3 regions of the Leptolyngbya sp. PL-A3 genome follow, and region 2 is predicted to be linked to each of the others. Evidence: predicted binding sites of a transcription regulator. Region 2 holds the regulator's gene; each other region holds the start of a gene.
The links. Region 2 encodes HrcA, which represses chaperone genes, less so after heat shock. Its sites were predicted from a motif close to ANTTAGCACTCNNNANTNNNGAGTGCTAANT; they were not measured.
Positions count from the first base shown of each region.

Region 1: groL (chaperonin GroEL) is a predicted target of HrcA. The motif match lies at 3,666-3,696, and genes of this name have one in related genera.
Region 3: groES (co-chaperone GroES) is a predicted target of HrcA. The motif match lies at 4,450-4,480, and genes of this name have one in related genera.

Region 1 is NZ_JAMPLB010000028.1:70,662-77,440, reverse strand. Features, by position in the region: gene NDI52_RS20155 (hypothetical protein) at 1-302, shown strand, start outside; gene NDI52_RS20150 (NUDIX hydrolase) at 397-825, shown strand; gene NDI52_RS20145 (SprT family zinc-dependent metalloprotease) at 916-1,656, shown strand; gene groL (chaperonin GroEL) at 1,938-3,638, opposite strand; gene NDI52_RS20135 (septal ring lytic transglycosylase RlpA family protein) at 3,854-5,125, opposite strand; gene NDI52_RS20130 (DUF3598 family protein) at 5,366-6,238, shown strand; gene NDI52_RS20125 (chromophore lyase CpcT/CpeT) at 6,269-6,779, opposite strand, start outside.
Region 2 is NZ_JAMPLB010000032.1:765-7,543, forward strand. Features, by position in the region: gene psbC (photosystem II reaction center protein CP43) at 1-806, shown strand, start outside; gene NDI52_RS21355 (PCP reductase family protein) at 1,012-1,179, shown strand; gene NDI52_RS21360 (rhodanese-like domain-containing protein) at 1,204-1,551, shown strand; gene hrcA (heat-inducible transcriptional repressor HrcA) at 1,708-2,781, shown strand; gene NDI52_RS21370 (proteasome-type protease) at 2,964-3,692, shown strand; gene NDI52_RS21375 (aminopeptidase P N-terminal domain-containing protein) at 3,853-5,163, opposite strand; gene NDI52_RS21380 (MBL fold metallo-hydrolase) at 5,377-6,141, opposite strand; gene NDI52_RS21385 (aminodeoxychorismate/anthranilate synthase component II) at 6,342-6,779, opposite strand, start outside.
Region 3 is NZ_JAMPLB010000006.1:8,806-15,584, forward strand. Features, by position in the region: gene NDI52_RS06875 (cadherin domain-containing protein) at 1-37, opposite strand, end outside; gene NDI52_RS06880 (hypothetical protein) at 1,337-1,480, shown strand; gene leuA (2-isopropylmalate synthase) at 1,490-3,175, shown strand; gene NDI52_RS06890 (class I SAM-dependent methyltransferase) at 3,439-4,191, opposite strand; gene groES (co-chaperone GroES) at 4,650-4,961, shown strand; gene groL (chaperonin GroEL) at 5,085-6,722, shown strand.

The DNA.
Region 1 (6,779 bases), on a different contig from region 2:
TACTCTGGGGCCAGTTGAGATGGCCTATTCCCATCCGGGATGTTCAAACGGTAGGGCTGTTGCGGGATCGCCAGGTGACCGTGGAGGGGCAAGTCAGCGATCGCGTTCCCCTGATTGGAGCCCAGGTCTATCAGGTGCAGGATGCCACAGGAAAGCTTTGGGTCGTATCCTCCGATACGGAGCTAAAGCCGGGGGAACCTGTCAAAATCAGAGGCAATGTTCGATTCGAGACCCTTGGGTTCGAAGGGAAGGAGCAGGGCGAAATATACCTGGATGCCCAAAAGAAGCAGCCGGGAAAGTAGACCTTGGCTCTTGTTTAGATGGTAAAGCCCCCAGTAGCTGGACTGTTTGGTTACCCTTAAAGAAATTTCCCTTGTTACGGACTTCGATGCTTCCATGGCTTTGACTCATGTTGCGATCGCCATCCTCCAGCAGAACGACCACTTCCTTCTGCAGCTACGCGACGACATTCCAACACTCGTCCATCCAGGGCAGTGGGCCTTCTTTGGAGGGCATCTAGAGCCTGATGAGAAGCCCGAGGAAGCCGTCCGGCGAGAGTTGCTGGAGGAAATCGGCTATACACCCCCTGACTTAAAGCTGTTTCAGTCCTACCCGACGGATAAGGTCGTTCGTCATGTCTTCGCAGCACCACTGACCGTTCCCCTCTCGGCCCTCACCTTACAGGAGGGCATGGACATGAGTCTGGTCAGCATTACTGATGTGCAACGTGGTGCTTGTTATAGTGCAAAGGTGCAAGAGGTACGCTCCCTGGCGGCTCCTCACCGCGCTATTCTGTTGGAATTCTGGGGGCAATTCAACCCTTGATGGCTTTGCACCGTCTTCCAAAAAATATCCACGTCTTAGCATGTTATTAGTACAAACAGACTATAGGGGTTAGAGGTTACGGTTAGGAATATGGTCAAACGGGATCACACAGCAGTTTCGAATGCAGATTATCGGGTGCGCGTCAGCCAACGGGCCAAGCATGTCAGCATCCGGGTCTCCCACCGCACTGGAGTGGAAGTCGTTGTGCCCCCTGGCTACGACTTAAACCGGGTGCCAACCCTGGTTGAAAAACGGCAGGAGTGGATTGCCCGCACGCTGCACCGCCTGGAACAAGAGCGCGAAGCGATCGCCCCCAATGCCAGCGATCTCATGCCCCAGCAGATTGAGTTGCGATCGCTCCCCGAAATCTGGACGGTTTCCTATCGCTCGCAGAACAGCTCACGCCTGGTTCTTAACCCAACGGTTCAGCACGAACTTCAGGTGGTAGGGCCAACGGATAATCTAGCCGCGTGTCAGGGCGTGCTCCGTAAGTGGTTGGAGCATAAGGCCCGCTATCACCTGGTGCCCTGGCTGCGCCAAGTAAGCCACGAGGTTGATTTGCCCTACCAACGGGCATCCATCCGTCATCAAAAAACCCGATGGGCCAGTTGCTCCAGTCACCAAAGCATCAGCCTCAATGCCAAATTGTTGTTTTTGCCGCCTGCTCTGGTGCGCTACGTATTCATCCATGAGCTGTGCCACACCATCCACATGAACCACTCCCACAAATTCTGGTCACTGGTGGAAGAAAAAGACCCCGAGTACCAGCGGTGGGATGATGAGTTGCGTAAAGCCTGGTGCTACGTGCCCTTCTGGGCTGAGACAAAATAGTGACCTTCCCCATCGCTTTTGTACCTTGTAGCAGCGGGTGCATCCCACTTTTGTAAGTGAAGCGGGCGAAGCCCGCTTCACTTACAAAAGTGGGTTTCCAAATTTGCAAAAGTGGGATGCACCCGTAGCAGCTCTAATTAATCTAATTAAAAAGAGAGCGCTGGTTTTTATCCCGGCACTCTCTTTTTAATTGGAGCTGTAGATTCAAAAAGGTCGGGGCAATGCAATGCGTCGCCCCATCCCTTTAAAGTGGCTATGGGTAAAGAGTGTGTAGGGCAGGCTTACATCATGCCCATGCCGCCCATGCCAGGCATACCCATACCGCCCATGCCACCCATGCCACCCATGCCACCCATACCGCCCATACCACCCATGTCGCCGCCAGCGCCAGCAGGGGGTTGGGGTTCAGGCTTCTCGACCACCAGCACTTCGGTGGTCAGTACCATAGCGGCAACAGAAGCTGCATCTTGCAGAGCCGATCGCACGACTTTAGCCGGGTCGATAATGCCTGCCTGCACCAGGTCTTCATACTGGCCAGTGAGGGCGTTATAGCCGACATTGAAATCCAAATCGCGCACCTTCTCAACAACGACGGTGCCAGGGGCTCCGGCGTTATCGGCAATCTGACGCAGGGGAGCTTCCAGCGCCCGAGCCACAATGCGGGCACCAATCTGCTCGTCGCTATCTAACCCTGCAACGAAGCCGTCTAGCTTCTGAGCCAGGTGCAACAGGGTCGTACCACCACCGGGAACAATACCTTCTTCTACCGCTGCACGGGTCGCGTTGAGAGCATCCTCAATGCGCAGTTTGCGATCCTTCAGTTCGGTTTCAGTAGCTGCACCGACTTTGATCACAGCTACGCCACCAATCAGCTTAGCAATCCGTTCTTGCAGCTTTTCGCTGTCGTAGTCAGAATCGGTTTCAGCCAGTTGCTGACGCAGTTGGGCAACCCGAGCTTCCACAGCGCTCTTATCAGGAGATTCTGACACGATGATTGTGGTGTCTTTCGTCACAGTAATTTTGTCAGCCCGGCCGAGCATATCGGGCTCCAGTTGATCCAGGGTGAGGCCAACCTCCTCCGTAACTACCTGGCCACCCGTCACGATGGCGATATCTTGCAGCACTTCCTTGCGGCGCAGGGCAAAGCTGGGAGCTTTCACGGCCACCACATTCAGCACACCCCGTAGACGGTTGACGACCAGGGCAGCGAGAGCTTCCCCTTCAATGTCATCGGCAATAATGAGAAGAGGTTGTCCGGCCCGGGCAACTTGCTCCAACAAGGGCACGAGATCTTGGACAGAGCTGATCTTTTTGTCGGTGATCAGGATGGCGACGTTCTCCATCTCACAGATCATCCGCTCGGTGTCGGTCACGAAGTAGGGAGAGATGTAGCCCCGGTCGAAGTTCATTCCTTCCACAACATCCATGGAAGTTGAGAGGGACTTGGACTCTTCTACGGTGATCACACCATTCTGACCCACCTGGTTCATGGCCTCGACAATCATCGAGCCGACTTCCGCGTCGTTACCAGAAGAGACAGTGGCAACTTGCCCGATCATGGCGTTATCAGATACAGGCTTGGCAACTGCCCCAATCTCATTCACCAAATACGCCACGGTCTTCTCGATACCTCGACGAAGGCTAACAGGGTTAGAACCTGCTGTCACGTTTTGCAAACCTTCGTGGATCATGGCCTGGGCCAACACCGTTGCAGTGGTGGTGCCATCCCCTGCCAGGTCTTTCGTTTTGGATGCGACTTCGCGAATCAGTTGCGCGCCAGCATTTTCTAGAGGATCTTCCAGTTCAATTTCCTTAGCAATGCTAACCCCGTCATTGACGATTTCAGGTATGCCGTATTTCTTTTCTAATACGACATTGCGGCCCCGAGGACCCAGGGTAATCCGTACGGCATTGGCGATCGCATTGACCCCCCGTTCGAGGGCCTGACGCGAGTCATCCTTAAAAACAATAATCTTGGCCATTCCCAATCGCTGAGTTCTCCTTCCAGAATTTAGCACTCTCCAGAGGGGATTGCTAAAATTCCAGCACCCGAAAGGGGATCGGATAACCGACCTACCCACAAATTTGGCTTAGCTTTTCAGAACACTTCCTGCAACAAACACCGATGAAAGCAGCAGTGGGTTTCCCAAATTTACAAAAGTGGGATGCACTCCGCAGCAGGTAGGTTTCTTCAGAACTAATCAATTGGAGGGCGATCAAAACTCATTGGATTACCTGCAATTTGCCGTGGAAATTCCACATTCGGTTTAGCAGGGCGAGCCAGTTGCACAGCATCGGGAATGCCTGGAGCTAGAATCATGGCCTCGTAGGAGACAACGCCTACCTCATCACTGTTAATACAGCGAGCCGCCTGGTAGGAAAGATCGAGGGAACGCTCTCCCACGTAAGGTCCACGGTCATTCACACGAACAATGACAGATTGTCCATTCTTGCGGTTCGTTACCTTCAAAAAGGTATTGAACTGTAGGGTTTTGTGGGCGACAGTCAGAGCGTACTGGTTAAACCGTTCCCCGTTAGCTGTCAAGCGCTTATGAAAGTAAGGGCCATACCAGGATGCAGTTCCTTGTAAGCCCTGACGACTTTCCACCAGGCCATACATTTGGGCCTGGGCATCCACCAGGGAAAGGGGTTCAGCCCCAAGGGCACGCCGCAAATTATTTGTCCAGTCAATCGCGATCAGGTCGGCATTGTGATGAAAGGCTCGCTCCATGAGCGGGTCAATCTTCAATAACACTTGATTTCCTGCAGTAATAGCGGGGTCGTCTCCCACCCATTGCGGCACCAGGCCGTTGGCGTCAAAGCCAGGGGTTTCAATCAACAGGCGCAACCGCTGCACCATCGCTTCTGCGGCAGTCTGTTCGGACAGGGCCATCACCAAGTGGTTCTGAATCCAAATTTGATAGGGAGCCTGCACCTTGAAAGATTCTGCCAGGGTCTGCTCAGTTCCCTTGGCCTCGCATACGTGGAACAGGGGAGCAGAGGGAAGTGAGCGGGTTTCAGCGCTGCTTTGATCTGCCAGAATCAAACGTACCTGTTCATTCATCACGCTGGCTGGGCGATCGCCTCTAACCCACGGTGTTAGGCGACCGTATAGCTGACGGAGGGGGTTATTCAGTGATGGGATTGCTACTTCTGGTGGAGCCGCTGCTGACCGTTCCGGAAGCAGACTGGAAGCAAGGGGCAGTAGACCAGCAGATTCCTCGAAAGATTGAGAAGCTGACCGTGAAAGACACGCTGGATCGGGCATCCAGCCGCATCCTGGGGTCGAGAATGACAAGGAATAGGCATAGGGTGTTGCAAGGGAGCGGGCATTCGGCTCTGCTGCCTTGAAAGGAACCCCTGTCGTAGAGAACCCAGCTGATTTTAGAGGTGTGGCTTGAACAAAGGAGAGATGGGGAAAATAAATGCTAGAAAGGTAGATTAACCAAGCAATTCCAAAGAGTTTCATGAACAGCAGGACTGAAGGTCAAGGCCATCAGGGTAGATGCCCCTGAAATTGCACGACAAATTGGATACCCGTAGTACAGCGGGGACCGAAATAACATGCCGATAAAATCGTGCAAGCCAGGGTAGATTAATTCTCTGGTGAAGGACCTTAACCGTTCTCAACGGTTAAGGTTCACAACACGCCTTATACTTTCGTTGGGAATTGAAACGATTTCATCTTCTTTTGGACTGAATATTCTCTATGGCCGATCCCAGAGCCGACGTACTATCCCAATGGGATCGTCTCCTGCTTCATCTAGGGGAGTGGCAGGGCTCATTCACATCCTTATCTGCTACCGGTAGCGTTCTAAATAACAAGCCCTCCTGCGTAACGCTAAGCGCTGGAGAGGACCAGTCTGCTGTTCAGCAAACCGTCACGTTTCTATCTACGGATGGTTTGCCGGAGCGATCGACTGTTCTGGAGTACCGCAGTCTAAATCGCGGCATTCTTTTTTTTAAGACAGGAGCGTTCTCTCAGGGTTCTTTACAGTTCAGCCCCTTCGCAGAATTTGGCGCAGAATTTGGATTTATTTTGGGCGATCGCCGCCTGCGTGCCGTTTTACAATTCCATCCTCAGACAGATGGGCACGCTCTGACCCAGCTCACGTTGATTCGAGAGTTTCGAGCAAGCTCCTCAACTCAAGAGAATCCTCCCCTCACTGTGGAATCCTTATTGGGCACCTGGAAAGGAACTGCCCAAAAACTATCTCCCGATTGGTTCGAGGACACACCCGTACAGACTCAACTCATCCTGAAAAAGGAGGACGACCGTCTCTACCAACACCTCACAACTCAGGGTTTTGACCTGAAATCTTCAGCGCGTATTGAGGGGAATACCCTTAAATTTGACGACGCTACTGGGCAAACACCCCGAGGCTACATCAACCAAACGTTACTTCTGCCAGACGGGGCATCCTGTACCTTCCCCTCCACCATCCCCCGGAACAAACCCTTTCTCCTGGAAGTGGGCTGGCTACCTTCCCCGAATTTACGCTATCGGTTAATTCGCTCTTACGATGCTCAAGGTTCCTGGCAAGGATTGACTCTGGTGGTTGAGAAACGGGCACTGGTTTAGTGGGGAAGAGGGATTAATAGCCCGTTGCCCTCACGCTCGTTTAACGAACTGGTACGGCCCCATCAAAGCGCCCCAAAGGCCTTGCCCTGTTTCTGGATCAACCCCGCGATCGAAGCTGAGGAAGCGATCGCCATACACCTCAAAGCCCAAAATCACTTGACGGGTTTTGCCGTCATATTGGAAATAGCAGCGGGCCTCAGCAGGAGGATGGGCACTGAACCCCTGATCGTGTTGGGTTAGGGTAAGAATACAGCCGGGAAGTGGAAGCAGATCCTCTGGCTGGAGGGCCTGCAAGCGTGTGGCATCGGCTCCGGCTCCACGCCATTGCTCTGGGTGGCGCAACGCTCGATATTCCACCTGCCCAATGGGAGAGTCGGGTTCGGGCCGGAGAATGAGCACCCGCTGTCGGTAAGGCTGATCAACGTAGATCACATTGGCCTGCTCAGCAAAGAGGGCTAGACAACCATCTACGGTAAAGGGAAGGGGTCGGTGCCACAGTTTCAGATGCACAAACCAGGTTGGATCAGCGATCGCCTGCTCC
Region 2 (6,779 bases):
CCGTGACCATCTTCGGCTACCTGCTGAAGTCTCCTTTCGGTGGTGAAGGTTGGATTGTCAGCGTTAACAGCATGGAAGACATCATTGGTGGTCACATCTGGGTGGGCTTCATCTGTATCGCTGGTGGTGTATGGCACGTTCTGACCAAGCCCTTCGGCTGGGTGCGTCGCGCCTTTGTTTGGTCTGGTGAAGCTTACCTCTCCTACAGCTTGGGCGCGTTGTCCCTGATGGGCTTCGTAGCTGCTTGTATGGTGTGGTACAACAACACCGCTTATCCCAGCGAATTCTATGGTCCTACTGGCCCTGAAGCGTCTCAAGCGCAAGCTCTGACCTTCCTGGTTCGTGACCAGCGTCTGGGTGCTAACGTTGGTTCTGCTCAAGGTCCTACGGGTCTGGGTAAGTACCTGATGCGCTCTCCTACTGGTGAAATCATCTTCGGTGGTGAAACCATGCGCTTCTGGGACTTCCAGGGTCCCTGGCTGGAGCCCCTCCGTGGTCCCAACGGTCTGGATCTGGACAAGATCAAGAACGATATTCAACCCTGGCAAGCTCGCCGTGCGGCTGAGTACATGACTCACGCTCCTCTGGGTTCTCTGAACTCTGTGGGTGGTGTAGCAACCGAAATTAACTCGGTTAACTATGTATCTCCTCGCGCCTGGTTGGCGACCTCTCACTTCGTACTGGGCTTCTTCTTCCTGGTCGGTCACCTGTGGCACGCGGGTCGTGCTCGGGCTGCTGCCGCTGGTTTCGAGAAAGGTATCGATCGTGAGACCGAACCCGTATTGGCAATGCCAGATTTGGATTAATCCTTAGTTCTGGTTCATTTTAGAGGTCCCCTTCGGGGGGCCTCTTTTCTATACCGGTATTTTGTTAGGTGTGTGAAACACATCTAGCAAAACACCTCATTCGCGTTATGTTCCTTGCGTGGAGGCAAATGTGTACAACCCCTGGGGGTAGTGCTTTGCCTTAAGATGGGAAATACATGAATGGCTTGTGATTAAAAACTTTGATATGAGTTACCCGGTTTGGACGCCTGACGCTAAGGCAAAGCTCAATAACATTCCCTTTTTTGTTCGTGCCCAGGCACGTATTCGAATTGAGCAAATTGCTCGGGATGAAGAATTAGAAACTGTCACTGCCGAATTGGTAGAAAGGGCCCGCCAGGAATTTGGGCAGTAGACATTTAAACCAGGGGAAAACGTCATGACAGGTCAGGAATTTGGACAAGTCAGTGTTGAAGAGCTGGCACAACGGTTAGCAGAAGACCCAGTTGACCTTCAACTGATTGATGTGCGGGAACCAGAGGAGTTGGCGATCGCCCAACTCCCCACCTTCATCAACCTCCCCCTCAGTCAATATGGGGAATGGTCTACAAACGTTAATCAGCGCTTGAGCCCAGAAAAAGAAACCCTGGTGCTCTGCCACCATGGTGTGCGTTCTGCACAGATGTGCCAGTGGTTAGTGTCCCAAGGTTTTAGCAATGTGAAGAATATTGCGGGGGGTATCCATGCCTACTCTGTTTACGTCGATCGCTCTGTGCCTCAGTACTGATGGGTTTGCTGGATAGAGCCATGAGATTGGAGGGAAACGCCAACCAATTTCATGGCTCTATCGAGAACGAGGGTATTCATAGATACCCATGGACAAACCCTGAAGCGCTAAATTACGATCAGCTCACGACCTTAAAAACTATTTAAGATTTTCCGAATGGATGCTCCGGTTCAGCTCAATAAACGGCAACAGCGAGTCTTAGGAGCAACAGTACGCCATTACATTGCAACGGCGCGGCCTGTTGGCTCAGAGGCCCTGGTTGAAGAGTTTCAGCCCCGCGTTAGCCCAGCTACGATTCGTAATGTAATGGGCTTCCTGGAAAAGTCTGGGTTACTATTTCAGCCCCACACCTCGGCGGGGCGGGTGCCTTCAGACAATGGTTATCGTATGTATGTGGATCATCTGGTAACGCCATCGGAGCAGGTAGCCCGTCAAATTGATGGCGTTCTTTCTAGCAAGCTGCTACCAGATGGTTACAGCCTGGAAGCTATCTTGCGAGGGGCCGCTCAAATCCTCTCGACGTTGAGTGGTTATATTTCCCTGGTGACCATGCCACGAGTTCTAGCGGCTCGCCTGCGCCATCTGCAACTGGTGCAGGTAGATCCGGGCCGGCTCATGATGATTGGCGTGTTGGATTCTTACGAAACCCAGTCCATTGTGATTGATCTGCCAGCTTCGGATAATCCCCCCGATCCTGACTTGCTGGATCGAGAGTTGCAGGTGCTTTCCAATTTCCTCAATCAACATTTACGAGGCCGTTCGCCCACAGATACGGCTACCCTCAATTGGCGTGAATTGGGCCGTGAATTTGATCAGTATGCTGAGCTGATGCGTCATGCTCTCTCAGAAATGCATCGGCGCTCAATGGATTCTGTTGCCTCACAGATGTTTGTAACGGGGGTTGCTGAGGTACTGCGACGTCAGCCTGAATTTGCTGAAGTGCAGCAGGTTCAGCCCATTGTCCATCTACTGGAGTCGGAACAGGAGCAACTGTGCGAGTTGATTTTTGATCCGATTCATCTTCAGAGCGATCGCCGGGTCACGATCCGCATCGGTTCTGAAAATCCCCTGGAGCCCATGAAGGGTTGCACGCTAATTTCGGCAATCTATCACTGTGGCGAAACCTCAGCAGGCAGTGTTGGAATGCTAGGGCCGACTCGAATGGTGTATGAGGATGCGATCGCTCTTGTAGAGGCTACGGCTGGCTATCTGACTGAAAGCCTTAGCTAGGTTGGCTCCTACTGGATGAAAAACCTCTGGTTTCCCATCCAATTTCAATTATTTTGTGTGTGCATCGCGCATGCAGAATAACTTATGAAGATGTGCCTAATATTCTGGGTGCTGCCTAAGCAGGACGTAGAACATTAGGTGCATTTTCATATTGAATTGGTACAGGTGTTGAGTGAAGACGTATGACCTATTGCCTTGGAATTGTGACCCGCAGTGGTCTCGTCATGGGCGCTGATTCGCGAACCAATGCTGGGGTGGATTATATTTCTACCTACCGCAAGTTATTTGACTTATCGGTGCCAGGGCAGCGGGTTATTTTAATCTGCACATCAGGCAATCTCTCGATTACCCAGGCCGTTATCCATGCCCTCCATCAGGACTTAAAAATTGGCGAAAACGAAAACGTTCACTCGCTGCTAACGATGTATGAGATTGCCTGCTACATCGGCAAAAAAATCCGCGAGATCCAGGAGACTGAGCGGCCCTGGTTGGAACGGGATCGTATTGATTACACCTGTACTCTTTTGCTGGGCGGGCAAATTCAGGGAGAACAGACCGAGCTGTATATGATTTACAGCCAGGGCAATTGTATTCAGGCGGCTCGCGAAACCCCATTTCTCCAGATCGGTGAAACCAAGTATGGCAAGCCCATCATGGATCGCATCCTGACCTACGAGACATCGGTAGAAGATGCTGCTAAGTGTGCCCTCCTGTCCATTGATTCAACGATGAAGTCCAATATTTCCGTTGGGCCGCCGATTAATCTGGTGATGTATCGAGCGGATAGTCTGGTCGTGAAGCATCAACTGACCTTGCAGCCGGGCGATCGCTACCTCGAAGACATCCGTAAGCAATGGGAGCATTCGATCCGCACCGCTTTTGAACAAACTCCCGACGTCCTCTGGTATTAGCTCAATACACCGCTGAGCGATAGAGGATTTTGTTATGTGTGGTGTGCAAAGCCCACCACACATAACAAAATGCGTCACTTCTAAGGCTGGTATAAAAGTTTCAACTGGTTATGAGGACTGCGTCATAATCACAATCCCCATAGCCTACTGGTTAGGGGTTTTAGGACTCTAAATCCTCAATTTCCTTAGGAACGCCTGCAGTCAGCACATCATACCCCTCGGCTGTAACCAGCACATCATCTTCAATGCGGATGCCAATACCCAGCCAGCGCTCGGGTACGTCCGGTTGTCCTTCGGCAGGTTTGATGTCGGGCTTGATGTAGATACCGGGCTCCACCGTAGTTACCTGGCCGGATTCCAGAGTGTGCGGCGTTTCACCATGTTGATAGACGCCAACATCATGCACATCCAGCCCCAACCAGTGACCTGTGCGATGCATGTAGAAAGGCTTGTACTTCTCCTCTTTGATAATTTCCTCTTTGTCTCCTTGGAGTAGCCCCAAATCCAGTAAGCCATCCACGATAACGCTAACGGCGGTGTCATGAATTTGGCTGTAGGGGTTGCCAGGATGCACCTGAGCGATCGCCTGCTTTTGAGCCTCCAGCACAATGCTGTATAGAATGCGCTGTTCCTCAGTAAAGTGCCCGCTGACGGGGAAGGTGCGAGTAATATCCGAGTTGTAGTAGCCGTAAGCGCATCCAGCATCAATCAGCAGCAACTCTCCGTCCTGCATCTGACGCGTGTTCTCGGTGTAATGGAGGATGCAGGCATTGGCTCCAGAGGCCACGATGGAGGGATAGGCCGGTCCCGATGCCCCGTTAAGCCGGAAAGTATGTTCAATCTCGGCTTGCACCTGATATTCGAAAGCGCCCGGTTTGGCGTAGGCGATCGCTCGATTATGCGCTTCTTCTGCAATTTGCGCGGCGCGACGCATCAGATCCAGCTCAGCTTGGCTTTTTAACAGGCGCATTCCATGCAAGATGGGGCCGGGGTCTTCAATGGCGATCGGGCCAGTGCCGCGCTTGGGATAGGTGGCCATAAGCCGTTGCCAGAGACGTAGCAGCTTATCGTTAAAGGAGGAATCTCGACCCAATCGATAATAGATGCGATCGGCCCCTTTCACATACTCGGATAGTTTTTCGTCCAACTCTTCGATGGAAAAGGCAGCATCGGCCCCGAAGCGTTCTTTGGCTGCTTCTACGCCAACCCGATAACCAGTCCAGGTTTCCTTGTCGGGGTCTTTGGGTTGTACAAATAAAACAAATTTGTGTTCCTCATGGTGAGGAGCTAACACAGCGACGGCTTGTGGCTCATCAAAACCCGTTAAATAGAAGAAGTCGCTGTCTTGCCGAAAGTTGTATTCCACATCATTGTGCATCACGGCCAGAGGCGCACTGCGAAACACTGCTACGCCTTTGCCGATACGAGTCATCAACTGTTCGCGTCGCTGAGCAAATTCCGAGTGATGCATGAGATGTAGAACCTACAGGATTAGGATAAAGACCAGGCCTTGATTCCCAATCCTAGCGAGTCCCCCCATAAATAGACAAGTTGGGATAGCTGATTCTCCGCAGCGCTATGGACGGTTAACGTTGGTTTGAAAAAAGGAGAGGTGGTGCATCGCACCACCTCTCCTTTTTTCAAACCAACAGGAGAACAACCCGAACTGTTGAAGCCGTAGCCCTTAGAACGGGTAACTTAATACCTCAATGCGGCTTCCTTGAGAGGGTAAGCTACCCGACGAGACGGATAGAGAATCGCCTCGGCGCTGTACGGGTGTGCCACTCATCACGCTGAGAAATTCATCTAAACCTGCAATCTCGCAGGCGTTAGCATCGGCTGCCTGGGTACGGTATTGGGTTGGAATGATGATACGGGGGTTGAGAGTTTGGATAGCCTGACGGGCTTCTTCAGCGTTATAGGCTTTGGGGCCACCGCCAACGGGAACCAGTAACACATCCGGACGGCCAATGAGAATCTGTTGTTCTACTTCAATGGGGGCAGCCGCGCCTCCCAGGTGCGTAATGTTGAGCCCGCCCATATCCCAGCGCCAGATGATGTTGGTGCCAAAACGCTGGCCACCCTGGCGATCGTGGTCAATACCAATGCCTTGGATTCGCAACCCATTGATTTCATAAGCACCGGCTTCAGCTAGAAGTCGGGGGTTGCCGGGTAGTCCATCTAGTGATCCTTCATCAAATAGGCGGCTGCTAATCATCACCAGATCAGCAGATACACGCGGAGCCCGGTAACCTGCCGTACAACCAATAGGCCGGAAAGGATTAACCAGAATGCGACGGCCGCCCCCTGTGAACAGAAAACAGGTGTGCCCTAAAGATTGGATTGTCACACCGGAAGCCTGAGCCTGAGCTCTTTGAGCCAGCAGACTAGAACCCAGGGCGGAAAATAGCCCTGCACTGGCATAGGGGATAAACTTGCGTCGCTTCATACCTACCTCAACAGGAACCTGAACAGAGCGCGCAAAACGTCTGCCAGGGGACAAAACAACTATTAGCCTACAGGGGAGGGGCGATCGCCCCTCCCCTTGTGCCAGAATATAGCCGCGTCACATATACTTTGGTTCCGCTGGGTGTGTGGTGTGCAAAACACACCACACACCCAGCGGAACTAAACAGCACGAAGAAGGAGTTAAACTTCGCGGCTTCCTATACCAGCCAGCGCTGGAGCCTTGGGAATTGCAGAAAGGAAGTTTCTCAGCAGCTCCTTTCCAGCTTCAGTCAAGATGCTCTCTGGGTGGAACTGTACGCCCTGGATGTGAGGGAACTCCCGGTGACGGACACCCATAATCGTGCCATCTTCTACCCAGGCTGTGATTTCCAGCACGTCCGGGCAGGTTTCGCGCTCAATGACCAGACTATGGTAGCGAGTTGCTTGCATCGGGTTCTCGACCCCAGCAAAGACGCCCACCCCAGTGTGATGAATCGGAGAAGTTTTACCATGCATCAGTTCACCGGCTGAGGTAATGGTTCCGCCAAATACCAGACCAATGCCCTGATGCCCCAGGCAAACGCCCAGAACAGGGGTTGTCGGCCCCAACTCTCGAATGACTGTGGGAGAGATGCCAGC
Region 3 (6,779 bases), on a different contig from region 2:
CTACCTCTGAATAAGATGTTTGAGTATGAAGCTTCAAAGAAGTTCTCACTTGATGTGTCATGACTGACAAGCTGTATTGCTTCTGAGCAAGAGCAGTGGTGTTTGCTTGGTTAAGTGACACAACGCAATCTGAAGTCATGCAAGTTGCCTTTCTCTAGGGAGGTGAAGATTGTATTTAAGTGGCATTTGATGAGGCCGATAAACCCACCGAACAAATACCCCAGACAAAAGCCAGGGGAAATTCGGACATAGCTTGAAAAAGCAATGTCCGTAGTTGCTGGGTATCGAAGATGCACACAGTTATCGCCCTGGTTATCTGGATCAGATTCAGGGCACTACGCAAATACATAAAAGGAATTGGTAGATCTCAAAGGAAGCAGTCTCTACTGGGTCCTCTGAAATCTTCCGGCCATCCTGGGCCTAGCCTATGTATTACTCCAGGTTGATAACCTACAAATAACACGTGCTCTCCGTACCGTAACGAGTTACACAGTCAGTTTTCACGTAAATTTTATAGAGTAATCTATCTTAAGATAGTGCGCAAAAAGCTTGGAATGCCTACCTGTCGGGCATCTCAGGCATTCTACTTCATACTACGAGAAGAAATAAATATAAAGACTCAGTAGTTAATGTTACGCACTCACATTATTGATGCGTCAAAAAATATACTAAGCATATAGGCCTACTACACATGTAAGCCGATGGCTTCCGGAAAAATACGGTTATGGCCAGGAAGGTTAAAACGCAATTCTCATCGTGGGGTAAAGGTTGAAGCTAGTTCTCCTCAGGATTGCGGTTCAACGGGATCAGGACTTATATCATGTCGTGTTAAATGCACACAACAAAAAGCAAGGTGACGCAAAGCGTCACCTTGCTTTTTGTTGTGTGCATTTAACCTTACTTGTTATTACGTATTCTTGTTGTGTGCCGTGCGCTTCGCACCCAATAAGAATACGTAAGTCCTATTGATAGGAGCTACCGTTATCGCTCGGTAACCTGACTTGACGGCAATCCTCAGCCCGGCTACTATTCGAATGAGTACTATTACAACGCCATTGATGCAACGCCAGCAGCGACTCCTCACCCCGCTTACCAGCCTTTTACTAGGGCTGGGGCTGCTGCTGCGCCTTGGGCGCAACTAAATTTTTGAAATAAAGGCGTAATGCCCTGAATAGGTTAAGAAGTTCTGAATGCGATCGCCTTCAAGCTCCAGGTGTCGCGATCGCCTCAGGAATTGAGTTCTACAAGAACTCTCATTCCTTGTATTCCACACACTTTCAAATAAGCGAGCGCATCAGTTCTCGCAACCGCTCAACGTTTGCTTTGGAGAATACCCATGCAATTACAACTTCCGTTACGGCTTAACCTTGGACTGCGACTGTGGGTGGGGTGTCAGGCTTGGATGCAGTGGCAACCTGGCAACCCCATGTTCGTAAGCGCCGCGATCCGATGTCATCGATACCGAAGTAAAACCATTTAGAGATTAACTATGTTGACTCATCCTGCTGCGAAATACCGCCCCTTTGCACCTGTTCAGTTGAGCGATCGCACCTGGCCCAGCCGCACCATTACCCAGCCCCCGACCTGGCTCAGTACTGACCTGCGCGACGGCAACCAGGCGCTCATCGAACCCATGTCTGTCGAGCGCAAGCTGCGCATGTTCGAAATGCTGGTGGCGATTGGCTTCAAGGAAATCGAAGTTGCGTTTCCTTCCGCTTCTGACACCGACTTCTCCTTTGTACGCAAACTGATTGAGGAAAATCGCGTACCGGAGGATGTCAGCATTCAAGTCTTGACTCAGGCGCGAGAGGATTTAATTCGCCGCACGTTTGAGTCTTTACGCGGCGCGAAAAAAGCCATTGTTCACGTTTATAACGCCACATCTCCCGTCTTTCGTCGTACGGTTTTTCGTCTTGACCCTCCACAAACCATTCAATTGGCAGTATCAGCCGCAGTGTTAATTCGTGATTTAGCCGCTGAGCAACCGCATACCGAATGGCGTTTCCAATATTCACCAGAAACATTCACAGCAACAGAACTAGAGTTTGCACGCGACATCTGCAATGCTGTGTTGGATGTGTGGCAACCGACGAGCGATCGCAAAGCGATCATCAATCTTCCCGCTACCGTAGAGGTTGCTACCCCCAACGTCTTTGCCGATCAGGTGGAATGGATGCACCGTCACCTGCGCTACCGCGAAAATGTCGTGTTAAGTGTGCATACACACAACGATCGCGGTTGTGGTATTGCAGCATCAGAGTTGGCACAAATGGCGGGAGCCGACCGCGTTGAAGGATGTTTGTTTGGGAATGGTGAACGCACTGGCAACGTGGATTTGGTGACCCTGGCCCTCAACCTCTACACCCAGGGCATTCATCCCGGTCTGGACTTTTCCCAAATCAACGAAGTTGCACGCACCGTCGAAGATTGTACCCAACTTCCCATTCATCCTCGCCATCCTTACGTCGGCGATCTCGTCTTCACCGCATTCTCCGGTTCTCACCAGGATGCAATCCGCAAGGGACTGGCGGTACAAGAACCTGATGCTAACTGGGAAGTTCCTTATCTTCCTATCGATCCCGCTGATGTAGGCCGTACTTACGAATCTGTCGTGCGGGTCAACAGCCAGTCGGGTAAAGGTGGCATTACCTTCCTGCTGGAGCGGGATTACAACCTGAGCCTGCCTCGCCGTTTGCAAATCGAGTTTAGCCGTGTGGTGCAGCAAGCCATGGATGCAACGGGCAAGGAGATGACCTCTGCCGATCTGTGGCAATTGTTCGAACGCGAATACCTCCAGGCCAGCCAGTCGATGAAATATGTGCAGCATCACTGGCTCGATGAGACAGAACCGCCCTCAATTCAGGTTACGGTTGAACGCGACGGGCAACCCATCAGCTTGCAAGGCTCTGGTAATGGCCCCATTGATGCCTTCGTTCATGCTCTGGGAATGGACATTCGCATTCACCATTATGAGGAGCGAGCATTGGGCCAGGGTAGTGGTGCGGATGCGATCGCCATTGTCGAACTCGCTGCTGATTGGTTACCCGGCACCATACATGGCGTCGGTATCCACAGCAGTATCGTCACCGCTTCTCTGTTGGCCGTATTGAGTGGCATCAATAGAGGGTTGATGGCTTTGACACCAGAGCAGCAATACAGTTTTCGGCATCAGTAGAAGCATAAAACCGTGGGAGAGCGATCGCTTTTGCGAAATTTCTCCCATGGATTTCGGCATTAATTCAAGCACAAAAGGTGAATGAAGAATTTCATTCACACCCGTATCCTAAAAACATCGAGTTGAAAAGTTTCAGCCTTCTGGACTGCGAACCTCCAACTTGCTCCAAATCTGCGCTGCTGGGGTGGTCATAGCGATCGCCCCTTTTTCATTTTCTGGCACTGAAAATTCAGCCGCCTATTGCCATAGCACTTGGTTTTTGATTACAACGAACTGTGAATTACTTTGCGATAACAGCGAGTCGTAATCAGATGAGGATGGTAAACCTCTAAGAAATTGTGCTGGAGAGTCTGAAAGAAGGTATTGACCACAACCGGATCATCCATGTGCGTTGGATATTCGTTGTTGTACCCCTTGAAAAAACACCAGTTGAGGATGACACAACCTTCCAGTTGGAGGACTTTGTGAAACTCCAACAGTTGATGGCTGGGATTGGATAGGTGCTCAATCACATCAAAACAGAGAATGGTGTCGAAGGATTGTGTTAAATCCAACTCACTCAAGCAGTGTAATTTCTTCTCAAGGCCCAGGTCTCGAATACGGGTTTGAACAAAAGCCCGATTGATGGGGTTGATGTCGACATAGGTAACCTGCTCGACATCGGGGCAGAGCGCAGCCGCGATCGCATGCGTTCCAATGCCGCCACCAAAGTCGAGAACGTGCCCCTTTGCTTGATCTGCAATCAGCGCCAAAGTTGAGCCAATATAGTCGCGGCTGGTAAGATGCCAGGCTGCCAGTTCAAACAGATAAGCTGAACCCACCTGATGCTCATAAAAGTCGGCTACGAGTTCCCAATCAAAGTGATGGCTAACATCGGCTACCGCATAGCGGCGCTCATCCAATTGTTGGGAAAGCGTTTGTGGATCGAGTTGGAGAAACTCTGCCAGGTGGTGCTCCAGATTAAAGGCGTCGTTCCAGAAAGACTGTAAGAATTTAGGCTGAGGTGCCTTGTACATTGTTAAACCATGGTATTTGCCCCGTACCCACGCATCTTACTGCAAAAAAGCCATTCCCCCTAAGATAGATGTATGAGGAAGCGCTTTTCCAAGGGACAAGCTCGGTTTATAGGCTAGAAGCTTTATAGAGCAAGAATTTAGGTACTTAGAATTAAGTTTTCCCCAAAGGCTTCTAGAACTCGCGATCGCCCTTCCGACATAATCCGTACGGTAAACCGTACATAGAAGAAAGTTGCTGAGAGTCACCTTACTCCGCTAAATTAGCACTCAGGTGGAGAGAGTGCTAAAGTGACAAGGGACTTCCACCGGAGCAATCGCTGATAACTGTCCACTAGCTGCGGTCAGCTGAAGGCGATCGAGATGGCCGAGTGCCATTCCTCATATGCTCCTGGGTTTTCTCCTGCCAGCCTATCTCAGATTCACCTTATCAATTCTAGTCAATCGTTTGGAGAGGTTCTATGGCTGCTATTTCTCTGAGCGTTTCTACGGTTAAACCGTTGGGCGATCGAGTATTTGTGAAAGTAAGTGCATCGGAAGAAAAGACCGCTGGCGGTATCTTCCTGCCTGATGCTGCGAAAGAAAAGCCTCAGGTTGGTGAAGTTGTGCAAGTAGGCCCTGGTAAGCGCAATGACGACGGCTCTCGTCAGGCCATCGATATTGAAGTAGGTAGCAAAGTGCTGTACTCCAAGTACGCCGGAACCGATATCAAACTGGGTACCGACGAGTATGTGCTGTTGTCTGAGAAGGACATTCTGGCTATCGTTTCGTAATTTTGGATTTTAGATTTTGGATTTTAGATTGAACTCAATCAAAATCCAGATCTAAGGCGAAACTCGCTCAACCCCTTCATTCGAAAATCCAAAATCACAATTCTAAAATTTCACTGAGGAACTATGGCTAAGCGCATCATTTACAACGAAAACGCACGTCGCGCCCTGGAAAAAGGGATCGATATTCTGGCTGAAGCAGTTGCAGTAACCCTCGGCCCCAAAGGTCGTAACGTGGTTCTCGAGAAGAAGTTTGGTGCTCCCCAAATCGTGAATGACGGGGTCACCATCGCCAAAGAAATCGAACTGGAAGACCACATCGAGAACACCGGCGTATCTTTGATCCGTCAGGCCGCTTCTAAGACCAATGACGCAGCTGGCGACGGTACCACCACCGCGACCGTATTGGCTCACGCCATCGTTAAAGAAGGTCTGCGTAACGTAGCCGCTGGTGCTAACGCGATCTCCCTGAAGCGTGGTATCGACAAGGGCACCGCGTTCCTCGTTGAGAAGATTGCTGAGCACGCACGTCCTGTTGAAGATTCCAAAGCGATCGCTCAAGTTGGTTCCATCTCTGCGGGCAACGACGAAGAAGTCGGCCAAATGATTGCAGAAGCAATGGACAAAGTGGGTCGCGAAGGCGTTATCTCTCTGGAAGAAGGCAAGTCCATGACCACCGAACTGGAGGTCACTGAAGGGATGCGCTTCGACAAAGGTTACATCTCTCCCTACTTCGCTACCGACACCGAGCGGATGGAAGCAGTGCTGGATGAGCCTTTCGTCCTGATCACCGACAAGAAGATCACCCTGGTACAAGATCTGGTGCCCGTGCTGGAGCAAGTAGCTCGCGCCGGTCGTCCTCTGGTGATCATCGCTGAAGATATCGAGAAAGAAGCTCTGGCAACCCTGGTGGTTAACCGCCTGCGGGGTGTGCTGAACGTGGCTGCTGTGAAGGCTCCTGGCTTTGGCGATCGCCGTAAAGCAATGCTGGAAGACATCGCGGTACTGACCGGCGGTCAAGTTATCAGCGAAGACACCGGCCTCAAGCTAGACACCACCAAGCTGGAAATGCTGGGTCGCTCTCGTCGCATCACCCTGACCAAGGACACCACCACCATCGTTGCTGAAGGTAACGAAGCTCAGGTGAAGGCCCGTTGCGAGCAAATCCGTCGTCAGATTGAAGAGACTGAGTCCAGCTACGACAAAGAGAAGCTGCAAGAGCGTCTGGCTAAGCTTTCCGGCGGTGTAGCCGTGGTGAAAGTGGGTGCGGCAACCGAAACCGAAATGAAGGATCGTAAGCTGCGCCTGGAAGATGCCATCAACGCAACCAAGGCTGCAGTTGAAGAAGGTATCGTTCCCGGTGGTGGTACCACCCTGGCACACCTGGCTCCTTCCCTGGAAGAGTGGGCAAACGCCAACCTGAGCAACGAAGAGCTGACTGGTGCGTTGATCGTGGCTCGTGCGCTGCCCGCTCCTCTGAAGCGGATCGCTGAGAACGCAGGCCAAAACGGTGCTGTGATCGCTGAGCGCGTGAAAGAGCAAGACTTCAACGTGGGTTATGACGCCGCTAACGGCAAGTTCATCGACATGTTCGAAGCTGGTATCGTAGACCCCGCGAAGGTAACCCGTTCTGCGCTGCAAAACGCAGCTTCCATCGCTGGCATGGTGCTGACCACCGAGTGCATCGTTGTTGACAAGCCCGAACCCAAGGAAGCAGCTGGCGCTGGCGCTGGCGGCGGCATGGGCGGCGACTTCGACTACTAAGGTTACGATTTAGCCGCAGATATTCTGCGGCATTTAATGCGGGGCGATCGTCATTGT